One region of the Desulforamulus ruminis DSM 2154 genome, then DNA from elsewhere that is predicted to be linked to it. Evidence: riboswitches for the same ligand, from Rfam matches in the RefSeq annotation. Region 1 holds a riboswitch; the other holds the start of a gene.
The links. A riboswitch is a leader RNA that binds a small molecule or an ion and turns the genes downstream of it on or off. The one in region 1 is predicted to bind glycine.
Positions count from the first base shown of each region.

Region 1 (7,716 bases):
AAAGACCGCAAGGAACCGGCACAGCCTGTGCCGGTAAGCAAAACCTAAGGGACAGCAAAAGCTGTCCCTTTTTGATACAACTCACCCCGCTTTTGTTCCCTTTGGGAACAGCAGGCAGTGAATTGCTCCGTAAAATCTACTTTTAACTAAAGAACACCGCCTGGTATGCAAATTGCATAATTGTATTGTATATTGTTATTATTTGCACAATCCTTCGGAAATGAAAGGAGTTTTACCATGGGTAAGTTATATTTTGGTGCTCCCTTGGATTCCATTAAAAAAGTATTCCTGCACGGCTTCCAGCCCGGGGATACCCTACGCGGCAACCTGCTGGGGGCTATGCTTGATGCCAAGAAGGGGGTGGGGCTCAACCGCCGCTTCAAACCCACCGTACTGGTCCTGGAAGCCCCCGATCAACCGGACCTTTTACAAAAAACGGACCACGGCATAACCGTCGTCCGGGCATTTAACCCCATATTCATCGAACTGTTTCCGGTAAAGATTGATTTTCGCAGCCCTCATCTGGTAAAAGTGGCAGGAACCCTATCCCTTGATGTTTTGTTTCAGGCTGATCGTCTCAAAGCCCCTTATAAGAAAAGAGCCTCTAAATAAATCCATCAACCCCTGCTCCCCGGTTCCTTCCCTGTGCCGTTATTTTTATTTTCAATGGGACAGCGTCCTTTAGGACACTCGGTTAGGTCTTTGCCGCAGCCGGGTCGGGTGCAGAAGATTTCTCCGGGCTGTTCCAGGGATTCACAAGGCTCGCAATGAATCAGCACTTCCACCCCAGGCATATTGGCTTTAATTTCCGCCTCAATTTGATCGCAGAGAATATGAGCGGCCCCCACCGGAATATGACGGGGAACCACCAGGTGCAGATCCACATGGCGGTGGGGTCCTGCCTTACGGCTTCTCAGTCCATGATACTCTAAAAATTGATCCGAATAGCGGGACAATACTTTTTTAATCATTTCTTCCTCATGCTGAGGTAAACGGGTATCCAGCATGCTGCCAATAGAGTCTTTAATTAAGTCAAAGGCTGCTTTTACAATGAGCAGGCTCACGCCAATGGCAATGATCGGGTCCAACGGGGTATAGCCCGTTAATTTGATCGCTCCAAGGCCCACAAAGACTCCCAGGGAGGTGTACACATCGGTCCGCAGGTGCCATCCGTCGGCGATCAGGGCCGGTGATTCGGTTTCCGCGCCAACTTTCATCAGCCTTTGGGAAATGACAAAGTTAACCACCGCTGAAATCCCCATCACCACCGCACCCAAGCCCAGGGAATGAACTTCTCCACCGCCCTGCAGCAGCTTTTCAATGGCCTGATACAGAATACCAATGGCTGCCGCCAAGATCAACAGGGCTTCAATAATCCCCGCCAGATTTTCAAATTTTCCGTGACCGTAAGGGTGTTTCTTATCGGCCGGTTTTCCCGATTGTCTTACAGCCATAAAAGCAACCAGTGAGGCCACCAGATCCAATCCCGAGTGGATTGCTTCCGAAATGACACCCACCGAGCCCATGACCAAACCAACCCAAAGTTTGCCTAGGGTTAAAAAAGTATTGGAAAAAATGGAAAGGCGGGCCACTTTTAGTTTTTTATCCTGAATGTTCACGGTGATCCTCCTAAAAGAAACTTGACGTATCAAGTCTTCGACAAAAATGACCGAGCCATGGTATTTACAAAATTTTCTGATTTACAAAACAAAACCCGCGGGACCTCATCTTTTGAGGGTCAGATGAAGTCCCGCGGGATTGTTTCATTCCGCTGCCTAAACCGGCCTGGCCTTTTTGCGATGGCCTGACGGAGTCAGTATAACATATTAAAAAAGCTCTTGGCAACCGGGGGTCTGTCCCAAAATTACTCGGGCTGCCACTTCAATACCGGCTTGCGGGCGGCGGCCACTTCATCCAGCCTGCGTACCGGTGTGGTATAGGGCGCTTCCTTTAACCTTTCCGGATTTTCCGCCGCTTCTTCCAGCACCTTGATAAGGTTTTGGGCAAAGGCATCCAGGGTTTCTTTACTTTCCGTTTCAGTGGGTTCCACCATCAAGGCCTCCTCAACAATTAACGGAAAATATACGGTGGGAGGGTGATAGCCGTAATCCAGCAGTCCCTTGGCCAGATCCAGGGTTTTGACGCCCTTTTCCCTGAGTTCCTTGAGGGGAGAAGCCACAAACTCATGCATGCAGGTTCTGGGATAGGCAATGGTAAGATGATCCTTTAAGCAGGCCATTAAATAATTGGCATTGAGCACGGCGTGCTCGGAAACGGCTTTCAGTCCCCGGCCGCCCAAGGCCCGGATATAGGTATAGGCTTTAACCACCACGCCAAAATTGCCGTAGAAGGCCTTTACGCGGCCAATGGACTGGGGCCGGCAATGGTTAAGGACATAGAGGCCTTCCTTTTCTTCCACCACCGGTTTGGGTAAGAAAGGCGCCAGTGCGGCCTTAACGCCCACCGGCCCGGAACCGGGTCCACCGCCGCCGTGGGGTGTGCCGAAGGTTTTATGGAGGTTTAAATGAACCACGTCAAACCCCATGTCGCCGGGTCGGGCATAACCCATAACGGCATTGAGATTGGCGCCGTCATAATAAAGCAGGCCTCCGGCCTGATGCACCAGGTCGGCGATTTCCCGGATATTATCTTCAAATAGGCCCAGGGTGCTGGGATTGGTTAGCATGAGGGCCGCCACATCCGGACCCAGCACCTTGCGCAGGGCCTCCAGATCCACGCCGCCCCGGGCATCGGATTTCACTTCCACCACTTTAAACCCGCAAAGGGTGGCGGTGGCCGGATTGGTCCCGTGGGCGGAATCCGGAACAATCACCTTGGTGCGCTGGGTTTCCCCTTTACTGGCCAGATAGGCTTTAATAATCAGCATACCGGTCATTTCGCCGTGGGCTCCGGCCGCCGGCTGCAGGGTAAACTCATCCATGCCGGTAATTTCAGCCAGGTCCCGCTGGGTTTCGTACATCAGCCTCAGCGCCCCCTGGCTTAACTCCTCCGGCTGGTAAGGATGGAGGCTGGCAAAGCCGGGTAAACCGGCGGCATCCTCCGCCACCTTGGCATTATACTTCATGGTGCAGGAACCGAGGGGGTAAAAACCCACATCCACGCCAAAATTCATGCGGGAAAGACGGGTAAAGTGGCGCACGGCATCCAGTTCACTGACTTCCGGCAGGGTCGGCGTCTCTTCCCGGAGATAACCGGCAGGCACTAATTCACCGGGCGCCACCAAGGGTACGTCGGCCTCCGGAAGGACGATCCCCTGCCGTCCGGGGGTGCTCAATTCAAAAATTAATTTTTCGGTCATGACATAGCCCCCAGTCTTTCCGCCAGGCTTTCAATTTCCTGCCGGGTCCGTTTTTCAGTGACGCAGATCAGCATGTGCCCGGCCAATTCCGGGTAATAGGGTTCAAGATCCAAACCGCCGAGGATGCCTTGCTGCAGCAGACGGCGGTTTACTTCCCGGGGAGACGGTCCGGTTTTAACCACAAACTCTTTAAAGGTAGGAGAATGCCAGGGCAGCCGGCAGCCGGACACGCCGGACAAAAGTTTTTTGGCATAGGCTATTTTCTGCAGGCATAATTCCGCCACCCGGCGCAGGCCTTCCCGGCCCACCAGGCTCAGATAAACGGTGGCCGCCAGGGCGCACAAAGCCTGATTGGAGCAGATATTGGAAGTGGCCTTTTCCCGGCGGATGTGCTGTTCTCTGGCCTGCAGGGTTAAAACAAAACTCCTGCGGCCCTCCACATCCACCGTTTGACCCACAATACGGCCGGGCATCCTCCTCATAAGCTTTTCTTTGCAGGCCAGAAAACCCAGATGGGGACCGCCGTAAGAAAGGGGAATGCCCAGGGACTGGCCTTCTCCCACCACAATATCGGCGCCGCAGGAACCCGGTGCCTGAAGCAGACCCAGGGCAATGGGATCGGCGCAAACCACCAGCAGGGCGCCCACGGCATGGGCTGCCTCAGCCAGACCGTTTAAATCTTCCATGCTTCCGAAAAAGTTGGGATACTGCACCAGTAAAGCAGCGGTATTCTTATCCAACTGTTGAATTACTTCTTCTACGGGGGTGACTCCGTCCCGGAAAGGAACTTCCTTTACTGCCACCCCGGGGCCAAACATGTAGGTACGGAGAACTTCTCTGTACTCAGGGTGTACGGTTCTGGCCACCACCACCGCATCTCTTTTGGTGGCGGCGCAGGCCATCAGCGCCCCTTCGGCCAGGGCGCTGGCTCCGTCATACATGGAGGCATTGGCCACATCCATGCCCGTGAGCAGACAAATCATACTTTGGTATTCAAAGATGGATTGTAAAACGCCCTGACTGATTTCCGGCTGGTAAGGAGTATAAGCGGTATAAAATTCCGATCTGGACAAAACATGTTTCACCGCACTGGGGATATAGTGATCGTAAGCCCCGGCCCCCAAAAAGCAAACCAGCTCGTCGGTGCCGGAGTTCATTCTGGCCAGGCCGGACAGATGACCGGCCAGTTCCATTTCCGACCACCCGCCCTCCACCCGGAGCTCGCCATTAAAAAGAAGCTCCCGGGGAATATCCTGGAATAATTGATCCGTGCTATCAAGGCCCAGGGCCGCAAGCATTTGCCGGCGTTCCCGGGCGGTATGCGGAATATAATGCAAACTAGTTCCCTTCTTCCACCATAGCTTTATATTGTTCCGAGGTCATTAAATCATCCAGTTGAGCCGGCTCCGTCATTTCAATCACGATCATCCAGCCCTTGCCATAGGGGTCCTGATTGACCACTTCGGGGGAATCCACCGGTTCTTCGTTGATTTCCACCACTTTGCCGCTCACCGGGGAATATAAATCGCTGGCGGTTTTTACAGACTCCACCACCCCGAAGGTCTCTTCCCTTTCCAATTCATCCCCTACAGCGGGCAGTTCCACAAATACGATGTCTCCCAGGGACTCCTGGGCAAAATCCGTGATGCCGATGGTGGCCCGGTTTCCTTCAACTTTAACCCACTCGTGCTCTTTGCTGTACTTTAATTCCGCTGGTATATTCATTCATTAGACCTCCCGTTTATAAAATGGTTTAGGCACAACCCGGGCCTTTAACGGCTTGCCGCGAACCACTACGTCCAGTTCGCTGCCGATTTCCGCCCACTGTGCCAGAACATACGCTAACCCCAGGTTTTTCCCCAGGGTGGGTGCAAAGGTTCCGGAGGTAATCCAGCCCACCTCCCGGCCCTCCCTGTTGACAGGATAGCCCTGGCGGGGAATCCCCCGGTCCAGCATTTCCAGGCCCACCAGTTTATGACTGATTCCCGCTTCCTTCTCTTTAAGCAGGTTTTCCCGGCCTACAAACTCGCCCTTGTTAAACTTTACGGTCCAGCCCAGTCCGGCCATAAGGGGTGAAATACTGTCGCTTAATTCGTGACCATACAAGGCCAGGCAGGCTTCAAAGCGCAGGGTGTCTCTGGCCCCCAGGCCAACGGGTTTAACCCCTTCCTCCACCCCGGCGTCTAAGATGGCCTGCCAGACTTTTTCAGCCTGCTCCGCCGCAAAATAAAGCTCAAAGCCGTCCTCACCGGTATATCCGGTACGGGAGATTAAGCAGGGCACCCCTTCTACCGGACCATGCACAAAGTAAAAATATTTTATTTCACTGAGGTTAACAGAAGTTAATTTTTGCAAAATTTTTAAGGCCAAAGGCCCCTGAAGAGCCAATTGAACGGTGCTCTCGGAAACGTCGGTCACCTTTACGCCTTCCGGGGCATGATCCTTAAGCCATTGATAATCTTTGGCCACATTGGAAGCATTGACCACCAGCAGGTAGCGGTGATCTTCCAGCCTATAGACCAGTAAATCATCCACCGTACCGCCTCCGGGATGGCACATGGGCGTGTAAAGGGCCCCGCCGGGACTCAAGCGGGTCAAATCATTGGTAATCATTCTTTGTATAAAGGAAGCCGCCTCTTGCCCGGTAATTTCGATTTCCCCCATATGGGAAACATCAAATAATCCGGCGGCCGTTCTCACAGCCTGATGCTCTTTCAAAATTCCCTCATACTGGATTGGCATCAGCCAACCCCCGAATTCAACCATTTTAGCTCCTGCACGCTGGTGGACATTGTAGAGAGGCGTTACTTTCATGTCTGCCACCACGTCACCTCCTAAGTTTAGTATGTTCCGGGCTTCAACATCTTACGCCAAGCCGGGAATATAAAAGGACGGAGTTATACCGCTGCCGGTATAAACTCTGTCCTTTAACCTGAGAGATGACTTCTCCGAGAAGTTTCCCCTTTGGTGTCCCGCTGGTCCATCTTATGCAGGAACTCTCCAGAGGTACGTCCGGCCACAGTCCTTTTGCCTGAGAGTTTAACGGGTTTCTCCCTCAAGAAACCGGTTTGCTCCTTCGGCGCCCCCGCAAGGGTCTCTCCCACGGCCATCATCCGCAGTTTTATTGATCTTTCCACTTTGGCCTTATTCTTTTTAGTCCTGCCAAAATCCTCTTAATGAAAAAATATTTTTATAATTTTACAGAAAATATTACCAACCGGATTCATTAATAGTTTGTTCCTGCCGGGGTTATACTACCAGCATCAAAGTTCATAAGGCTGAGCCAAGATGATTACAGTATCGAAATAATCCTCCTTTATGGGTTAAGGATTCGTGGTCTGTTTTTATCAATGATGATTTCAGACTTTCGATCTGTAATGATCGACAAGATCATCGCGGGTTTTCCAATGGCCGCAGGCAATCGAAAGATTGCCGTTGGCTATACGGTAAACCCTGTGATCGGTGCACAGTTTTTATGGGCTTTGTCTAAAGAAACCCTCCTTCGGGGGGGTTTCGTCATTTAAGAAGACCTTTTTATTTATTTTTTCAAATTGGAATTATTTAGAATAAAAGCCAATATTCATCCTACTAGGGGGTGAATAGAATGATTGATAAAAAGACTATTGTTACTGTCTTTGGTGTTGTTATTTTGCTTTTATCCGGGTATTTCCTAGGGTATCATTTCGGAGGGAAATGTACCTGCCCCGGAAGCTGCCCCTGCCCTGGCATTAATCAACATGCTTCTGATCGGTAAGCTGGATAAATTTATTTTTAGTGGGCCGCAAAGGCCCTCTTATTTTCTCCTTATCCCTGGATTCATCACTGCATCCACAGCAACGTATGGAATTTCGAATGTATTTTGGGGGCCATAGGAGGGCATTATACCCTATGATACACCGAATACCTTGATTTTTAAAATCCAGCCCTCCCTTGGGGAGGGTTTCCGCTTCAAGGAGGCAGTATGAACGCAGGAATTAAGAATTCAAAGGAAAAAATGAAATCCCGGGCTAAAAAAGAAAAAAAGCCTACCCCCATGGATCTGTTGAAATTGGAAATCGCCGAAGAACTGGGTCTGGCTGAAAAGGTTCGGCGCGAAGGTTGGGGTGGGTTAACTTCCATAGAGTCGGGACGTATTGGGGGAATCATCACCCAGCGGGCCAAAAAGGGGTTAATTGATCTGGATGCCCTGAGGCAGGGCATAAAATAGAAATTCCATAGAAAAAACATGAGAGAGCGAACCCTGGAGTTCGCTCTCTTAAATATTGTTACACTTGGTGATGTTCCTGCACCACGCCGGCACAACGGGGGCAGAGGGTCGGGTTTTCAGGATCACTGCCAATCCCTTCGGCATACATCCAACAACGCTCGCATTTGGCGCCGCCGGCAGGGGCCACCGC
Region 1 is NC_015589.1:3,333,956-3,341,671, forward strand. Features, by position in the region: gene DESRU_RS16520 (DMT family transporter) at 1-48, shown strand, start outside; gene DESRU_RS16525 (hypothetical protein) at 238-612, shown strand; gene DESRU_RS16530 (cation diffusion facilitator family transporter) at 618-1,619, opposite strand; gene gcvPB (aminomethyl-transferring glycine dehydrogenase subunit GcvPB) at 1,865-3,319, opposite strand; gene gcvPA (aminomethyl-transferring glycine dehydrogenase subunit GcvPA) at 3,316-4,656, opposite strand; gene gcvH (glycine cleavage system protein GcvH) at 4,658-5,044, opposite strand; gene gcvT (glycine cleavage system aminomethyltransferase GcvT) at 5,048-6,142, opposite strand; glycine riboswitch at 6,238-6,325, opposite strand; glycine riboswitch at 6,329-6,432, opposite strand; gene DESRU_RS20985 (hypothetical protein) at 6,670-6,843, shown strand; gene DESRU_RS20990 (hypothetical protein) at 6,924-7,073, shown strand; gene DESRU_RS16560 (alpha/beta-type small acid-soluble spore protein) at 7,281-7,526, shown strand; gene ileS (isoleucine--tRNA ligase) at 7,585-7,716, opposite strand, start outside.

Region 2 (7,716 bases), 130 kb from region 1:
GCCGGTTCGACCCCGGCCCCGGGCACCAATTATAGAGAGATTCAGAAAAAGCTTACCCCAAGAAGGGTGAGCTTTTTATTGTTTTGTGGCCAAAATGTTGCAGGACAGGGTTTTCTTATTTTTCCACCGGGCATGCTATATCAAAACCTTGGGAGGGATCGGTATGCCACAGGATCTGAAGGGCATTTTGCGACTCATCGACGAACTAAGAAGGAAGCTGCACAATGAGAGTGAGGGTAAGCTATTGACCGACCCTGAGGTAGTTGAGGCCAGTGAGGAATTGAACAGAGTGCTGAATAAGTATTATGGTCTACTAAAGGAGAAGGAGGAAAAAGGCTAGCAGAGGTGGCGGCAATTTTTTTGATTAGTGCTGAGAAGAATATAATTTGGGGGTTGTCACTAACTGGTTTTTTTCATTGACATCACTAAAAGGTCGAAAAAGCGGTGAAGTGGTCGGTTTGTATACCTTTACATTTTGATTTTCTTCATCTATATTTACTATAGGATCCTCAAGGTGAAAAAAAGCACAAAAATGAATTTCAGCTCTTATAGTAGTAGTATTCTAACTATAAATTAACGAAAAACTGTGGACTTTAATTTTAAAATAGCATTAAAACCTTGTCCTTCAGTTTAAAAAGCATAGAAAGTAAAAGAAGGGAAGGCGTTAAACCTTCCTTTTCTTTTCTTAAAAATAGACTTGAAAACACATTTAGAGTAATGCTTCAACTTATTTTTTAACTACGCGACATAAATCGACTGCCTTTATCCTTGATTATTGTGGACTTCCAGTGATATATTTTTTTTTTGAAAATTATTAATTTATTGTAAATTTTTTACATATTAAAACGATGAGGTTTAAAATGATAAGAAGATTCAGCAAGGCTAGTATTAAGAGTAAATTAATTACTTTGGTTCTAGTAATTATTATGCCGGTGATTCTCTTACTGTCATATACGTTTTCAGAATATCGTAAGGTGGAAGTAACGCAAGCCCAAGAGAATACCAAGCGATTAGTCACTCAGGCTACTGAAAATTACAATAGAACTATAAAATGCACCAAACAAATGCTGCAACTCTTGGCTTTAAATCCTCAAGTGCTAAATATAGATTGGAGTAATGAACTATATCGTTCGTTACTTGCGGAACATCCCGAATATTCTATTATAGGGATGCTTGATGTAAAAGGTAATCTAATTTGCAGCGCCCCTCAATCTACGGAACCACTCAATTTTTTTGCAAGGCCCGCATTCCAACGGGCATTGCAAACCGGTAGGTTCTCTATTGGAGAATATTATGTGGGACCGATAACCGGTCAAACGGTGATTACCTTTTGTTATCCCGTTATGGACCATAATGGAAAGGTGAACGGGGTTCTTTTTACCGGGCTCAAATTAAGTTATCTTACCGATATTGCCTGGCAGTACAAGCTACCTGAAGGTTCCAGCTTAACTTTATGTGATGGAAAGGGAAAAATCCTGGCCCGCTTTCCCGATAATGATCGCTGGACAGGGAGAACGGTTCCCGAGGCCTTAAGAGATGCTGTGGTTAAGGGTAATGTAAAAAGCATACAAGCCTTGGGGGTTGATGGAACAGAGAGAATTTATTCCTTTACTCCCTTAAGTAGCTTTCCTAACAATGATAGAGCTTTATACATTTATTCCGGTATTCCCAAGCATGTAGTATATACTACCTCCAACGGTATATTGCAAAAAAACATTACCGTCATTATTATTGTTACCTTAGCCTCCGTAGCTTTAATTCTAATTAGTGGAACTTTGCATCTATTGAGACCCTTGAATAATCTGGTAAAAGTAACCAAGGAACTGTCTTCGGCCAACTTGAATGTAAGGACCAACTTACCCTATGACGGTGAGATTGGTTTATTAGCAAAATCCTTTGATGAAATGATTATATCTTTAGAAAAGTATGCAAAAAAGCTGGAGAATGCAGAACGAAAATATAAATCATTGGTTGAGCAATTGCCAGTGGTGGTTTATCTCTCACAATTACCCGATCAAAAGCCCATCTATATTAATCCGTATTTACATAAGGTATTAGGATTTTTTGCTGAGGAATGGCTTGGTAAACCGAAGATTTGGATGGAATACATCTTTATAGAAGACAAAGAGCGTGTGGAAGAAGAATTCCGAAACAGCGTTGCAAATAAAACTGATTTTGTCTCTGAGTACCGTATGGTGCATCGTAATGGTCAAGTGGTTTGGGTTCAGGAGCATGCTGAATTGCTGTTTGATGAAGAAGGCAAATCCTATGCCATCCAGGGGATTATGCAGGATATCACTGAGAGAAAACGTTATGAAAATGAATTAATAAAATTAGACCGATTAAATTTAATCGGGGAAATGGCTGCCGGCATCAGTCATGAAGTAAGAAATCCCATGACAACCATCCGGGGGTTCTTACAGATGCTGCGTGAAAAAGAGAGCCGATATAAAAGTTATTACGACTTAATGATTGAAGAGCTGGACCGGGCGAACTTAATTATTACTGAGTTTTTATCCATTGGCAGAAGCAAGCCCACAGGCTTGGAAGTACAAAATCTTAATCATATTATTAGCAGCTTGATCCCTTTAATTAAAGCGGATGCTGCCAATCAGGACAAAAACCTGCAGATTGATATCAGCGAGATACCGGATATCTTATTAAATGAAAATGAAATCCGTCAGCTCATATTAAATCTGTGCCGTAATGGCTTGGAGGCAATGCAGCAGAGTGGGGGTTATTTAACCATCAGAACCTATAGGGACCCCAATCACCTGGTGCTGGTGGTCCAGGACCAGGGCGAGGGAATTAAACCGGAGTATTTAGAAAAGCTGGGAACCCCTTTCTTTACCACAAAAGACTACGGAACGGGTTTAGGGCTTGGTATTTGTTACAGTATTGCCGCCCGTCACAATGCCACCATCAGTATTGATACCGGACCCAAAGGAACCACCTTCTATGTTAAGTTTGAATGCAGTTCGTGTTAGAAAGAGAAATCCTTTGCATCTAGCCGGTGTTGCCCACACAAAACCCAGCAATGATTTTGATAAGACAGACAGGGATCATTATGATATAATAAAATATCTGTTACAAAGGATATTGAGAACGGCAAAAAGGCCGTGCGGTAAAAATCTTCTTAAAAGATTTGGCTTAATTAAGCACCCGACCATATAAAACCAAATAAAATCGGATGAAGAATACGGGAGAGACCTCTGGCTGAGGCGCCGAAGGAGTAAAGGAGCGGTGAAGCGAAACCGGTTTTGAAACTCTCAGGTAAAAGTACTGTATTCAGACGATACTCTGGAGAGTTTTCATGAGGCGGCAAGTTTTATGAAACACCCAAGGGGATAGCTTCGCAAGAGGTGAATCTTTCAGGTTAAAGGACAGAGGAAACAGCAAAGACTGTTTCCTCTGTCCTTTTATTTTGCAGTCAAGAACAAATCCTTTGGGAGGGAGGTTGATACATATTGAAAATCCTGTTCATTAGGGCCCAAGGGAGAAAGGGCAGGAGGGATCCTGACGGTAGGAAACTTGGATGAAAGGCAGTAAGGCAGCCCTGCCTAAGGGCGAAGCTTAAATAACCAAGGATGATAAAAAGGGGGAAGAAAATAGTGAACTACTTAATGCAAGATCCCGAAGCGGCTGAAATTGTAGAATTGGAAAGGATGCGTCAAAATCGTAAGATTGAATTAATTGCTTCGGAGAATTTTACCTCCCAGGTGGTGATGGCGGCTCAGGGCAGTGTCTTAACCAATAAATATGCGGAAGGTTACCCGGGTAAAAGATATTATGGCGGTTGCGAATATGTGGATAAGATGGAGAATCTAGCCATACAAAGAGCCCAGAAATTATTTGGCGGGGAACATATTAATGTGCAGCCCCATTCCGGGGCTCAGGCCAATTTTGCCGTGTACTTTGCGGTTCTAAAACCCGGGGACAAGATTATGGGGCAAAATTTGAATGATGGAGGGCATCTAACCCACGGCAGTCCGGCCAATGTATCCGGTTCCTACTTTGAAGTAAAGTCCTATGGTGTGGATCCCGAAACCCACCGGCTGGATTATGAAAAAATTGCGGCCCTGGCCCGGGAATACAGACCCAAAATGATCGTGGCAGGCACCAGCGCCTATCCCAGGACCATTGATTTTCAAAGGTTCAGGGAAATTGCCGATGAAGTGGGTGCCCTCCTTTTAGTGGATATGGCGCACATTGCCGGGCTGGTGGCAGCAGGCCTGCATATGAGCCCCGTTCCCTACGCTGATTTTGTGACTACCACCACCCATAAAACCTTGCGGGGACCCAGAGGCGGCATGATTCTGTGTAAAAAGGATTATGCTTCGGCGGTTAACAAGGCCGTTTTTCCCGGTACCCAGGGCGGACCGCTGATGCATGTGATTGCGGCCAAAGCAGTTGCCTTTGGCGAAGCGTTAAAACCCGGTTTTATAGATTATCAAAAACAGGTGTTAAAAAATGCTTCATTTCTAGCCCAAGAACTGCAAAAAGCCGGTTTTACCCTGGTATCCGGCGGGACGGATACTCACTTGATCCTGGTGGATCTGCGCAATCGGAATATGACCGGAAAAGAAGCTGAGAAAAGATTGGATGAGATTGGGGTGACCGTCAATAAAAATACCATCCCCTTTGAGCCGCTCAGTCCCTTTGTTACCAGCGGCATCCGAATCGGCACACCGGCCGTGACCACCCGAGGATTTAAAGAAGCGGAGATGGCCGAGGTCGCCGGCATTATTAACACGGCTCTTTCAGATCAATTTAATGAAAAAGCAGAGGAACTGAAGCAAAGGGTGAATGAAATATGTGTTAAATATCCCATTTATTAAGGTATATTAATACCTGGAGGTGTTATCTTGAACTATCGCATCGTAATTATAGGCGGGGGGCCCGGCGGCTATGTAGCAGCCATCCGGGCCGCCAAATTGGGAGCTAAAGTGGCTTTGGTGGAAAAAGATCAGGTGGGCGGCACATGTTTAAATTGGGGATGTATTCCCACCAAAGCGCTGGTAAGTCAGGCCGCTTTAGTGGCTGCTATCCGCCGGTCGGAGGAACTGGGGATTCAGGTTGGCCAGATAGCGGTGGATTATGGGCGGATGAAGGAGCGCAAGGATCAGGTGGTAAACAAACTGGTGGGTGGAGTGCAATATCTGCTGAAGAAGAACAAAGTGGAGGTGATTCAGGGCGCCGGTCGTATTGTCGCCCCCGGTCAGGTTAAGGTGGACTTAAAGGACGGCGGTGAGATGGTCTTAGATGCAGAAAACATTATCTTGGCCACCGGCACCCGCCCGGCTTTGATTCCCGCCCTGGGCTATGACGGACAGCGGGTGATGACCTCCGATGAAATCCTCAACCTGACAGAACTGCCCGGGGAAATGTTAATTATCGGCGGCGGTGTGATTGGCTGTGAATTTGCCTGCATCTTTGCCGAGCTGGGAGTTAAGATCACCATTGTGGAAGCCCTGCCGACCCTGTTATCCACAGTAGACCGGGATGTTCAGAGACAGATGCAAAGCATTTTGAAAAAACGCGGCATTACGGTTAAGACCAAGTCCAAAATAACGGCTGTAACCAAAACCGCAGATAAAGTGATGGCGTTGTTGGAGAACGGCGAAGAATTGGTGGCGGATAAAATACTGATTTCCATTGGACGTACCATGAATTTAGCAGAGCAAGGCCTGGCGGAATTGGGCGTTCAGTTTAACGACCGGGGGGCAGTCCAGGTGGATAGCCGGCTGCGCACCAGCGTGCCGGGTATCTATGCCATTGGGGATATTACCGGGAAAATTCAGTTGGCACATGTGGCTTCCGCCCAGGGAATGGTGGCTGTGGATCATATCATGGGCAAGGAAAAGGAGATGGACTACAGCGTTGTGCCCAGTTGCATCTTTACCATACCGGAAACAGCCGGCGTAGGCTTAACAACCCAAGAGGCCGAGGCTCGGGGCATCAAAATAAAGGCCGGCAAGTTCCCCTTTATGGCTTCGGGAAAGGCGGTTGCCATGGGTGAAACCGAGGGGTTTGTCAAAATACTGGCCGATCCGGATACAGACCGTATCCTGGGCGTCCATATACTGGGGCCCCACGCAACCGACCTCATTGGCGAGGCAACGTTGGCCATCCAGTTAGGGGCTACCGTAGAGCAATTGGCCGGGACCATTCATGCTCATCCGACTCTTTCTGAAGCTGTGCTGGAAGCAGCGGAGGCGTTGCATGGTATGGCTGTCCACATTTAATGAAGACTCCGAACTTTTAATCGTCCTGTTGAAGCCGGCATCGTAAAAGGGTGCCGGCTTTTTTCTGCGTCTGTCCGGACCTGTTCAACCGGTGTTGTCGATAGAATTTGTTTAAGTTATTTCTTTGATTTTTCGGTACTGACATGAATATTGGGGTTGCTTTGACCATTAACCGTAACCTGTGGATTTACTGTAGTGTTTTTGGCCGGAGCGACCGTTGCCTGAGTATGGCCATGTTTGGTTTCCAGATATTTTTCATACCCCATGGTACCGCTCACAATCAGAGCAACAATGGCGTATACAATAAGAAATTTTTTCATCACCTATCGCCTCCAGGCTGATTGTCTCATGCAAATCTTAAAATAACCTTAAACCAATGATGGATCACAGAGCCTCAGGGTTCCTTTTTAATGATTTATTATTTTATAAACATAGTTTAAAAGCAATAGGTTGGATGTGGTACAAATTCTGATCAAGAAACAACTCTATTTGCTCAAAATCAGACAACATGAAATTATTCTTTAATTTCCTTTCTGCAGTTGACATATATTGGGTAAATGTTTCATAATGAATATTAGATCAGAATAATTCTTATTTAGGTGGGTGGTATAAAATTTAAATTATTGTTTAGTAAAAATTACGGACAAGCGGGTTAACAAACCCTCAAAAGGATAAAAGGAGGAACCTTGGGTGAAAAAATTTTTTGCGGCGCTGGTAGTTTTGTTATTTACGGGCTTACTGACTGGTTGCGGGTCGGCTGAAAACACCGGGCAAAAGGAACAATTGACCGTCTATACCAGCTTCTACCCCCTTTATGATTTTGCCAAGCAGGTGGGGGGAGACAAAATTATTGTTAAAAACGTTGTACCGGCGGGAGCTGAACCTCATGACTGGGAGCCTAGTCCCCAGGACGTTGCGGAAATGACCAAGGCGGACGTTTTAATTCTTAGCGGCACCGGCATGGAACCCTGGGCTGAAAAGGTATTGGCCAACATTGATCAAAGCAAGGTAACTGTTATTTACGGCGGGCAAAATATTGAATTAATTGAGGGCACGGCGCATGAACATGAGGGCGAAGAAGAACATGGCCACGAACAGGAGGCTCATGAGGCCGCCCATCATGAGGAATCCGGTGAGGCTGAGGAGCATGACCATGATCACGGTGGTAAAGACCCCCATATCTGGCTGGACCCTGTAAATGCTAAAATCATGGTAGATAATATTCAAGCCGGTTTGGCCAAAGCGGATGAGAAAAACAAGGCTGTTTATGAAGCCAATGCCGAGGCCTACAAAAAAGAATTGGATAAACTCCATGAAGAATATCAGAAAGGTTTAGCCAACGCTAAAATTAAAGAATTTGTAACTTCCCATGCAGCTTTTGGCTACCTGGCCAAGCGTTATGGTCTGACCCAAGTTCCGGTACGGGGCCTGTCTCCCGAAAGTGAGCCCAGTCCGGCAGATATGGCGGAGG
Region 2 is NC_015589.1:3,462,370-3,470,085, reverse strand. Features, by position in the region: tRNA gene DESRU_RS17155 (tRNA-Leu) at 1-28, shown strand, start outside; gene DESRU_RS20635 (aspartyl-phosphate phosphatase Spo0E family protein) at 164-340, shown strand; gene DESRU_RS20015 (cache domain-containing protein) at 849-2,987, shown strand; glycine riboswitch at 3,191-3,295, shown strand; gene DESRU_RS17145 (serine hydroxymethyltransferase) at 3,588-4,838, shown strand; gene lpdA (dihydrolipoyl dehydrogenase) at 4,866-6,245, shown strand; gene DESRU_RS17135 (hypothetical protein) at 6,362-6,565, opposite strand; gene DESRU_RS17130 (metal ABC transporter substrate-binding protein) at 6,936-7,716, shown strand, end outside.
Region 2: it holds a riboswitch for glycine, as region 1 does, so the genes downstream of both, DESRU_RS17145 (serine hydroxymethyltransferase) here and gcvT (glycine cleavage system aminomethyltransferase GcvT) in region 1, are expected to answer to the same signal.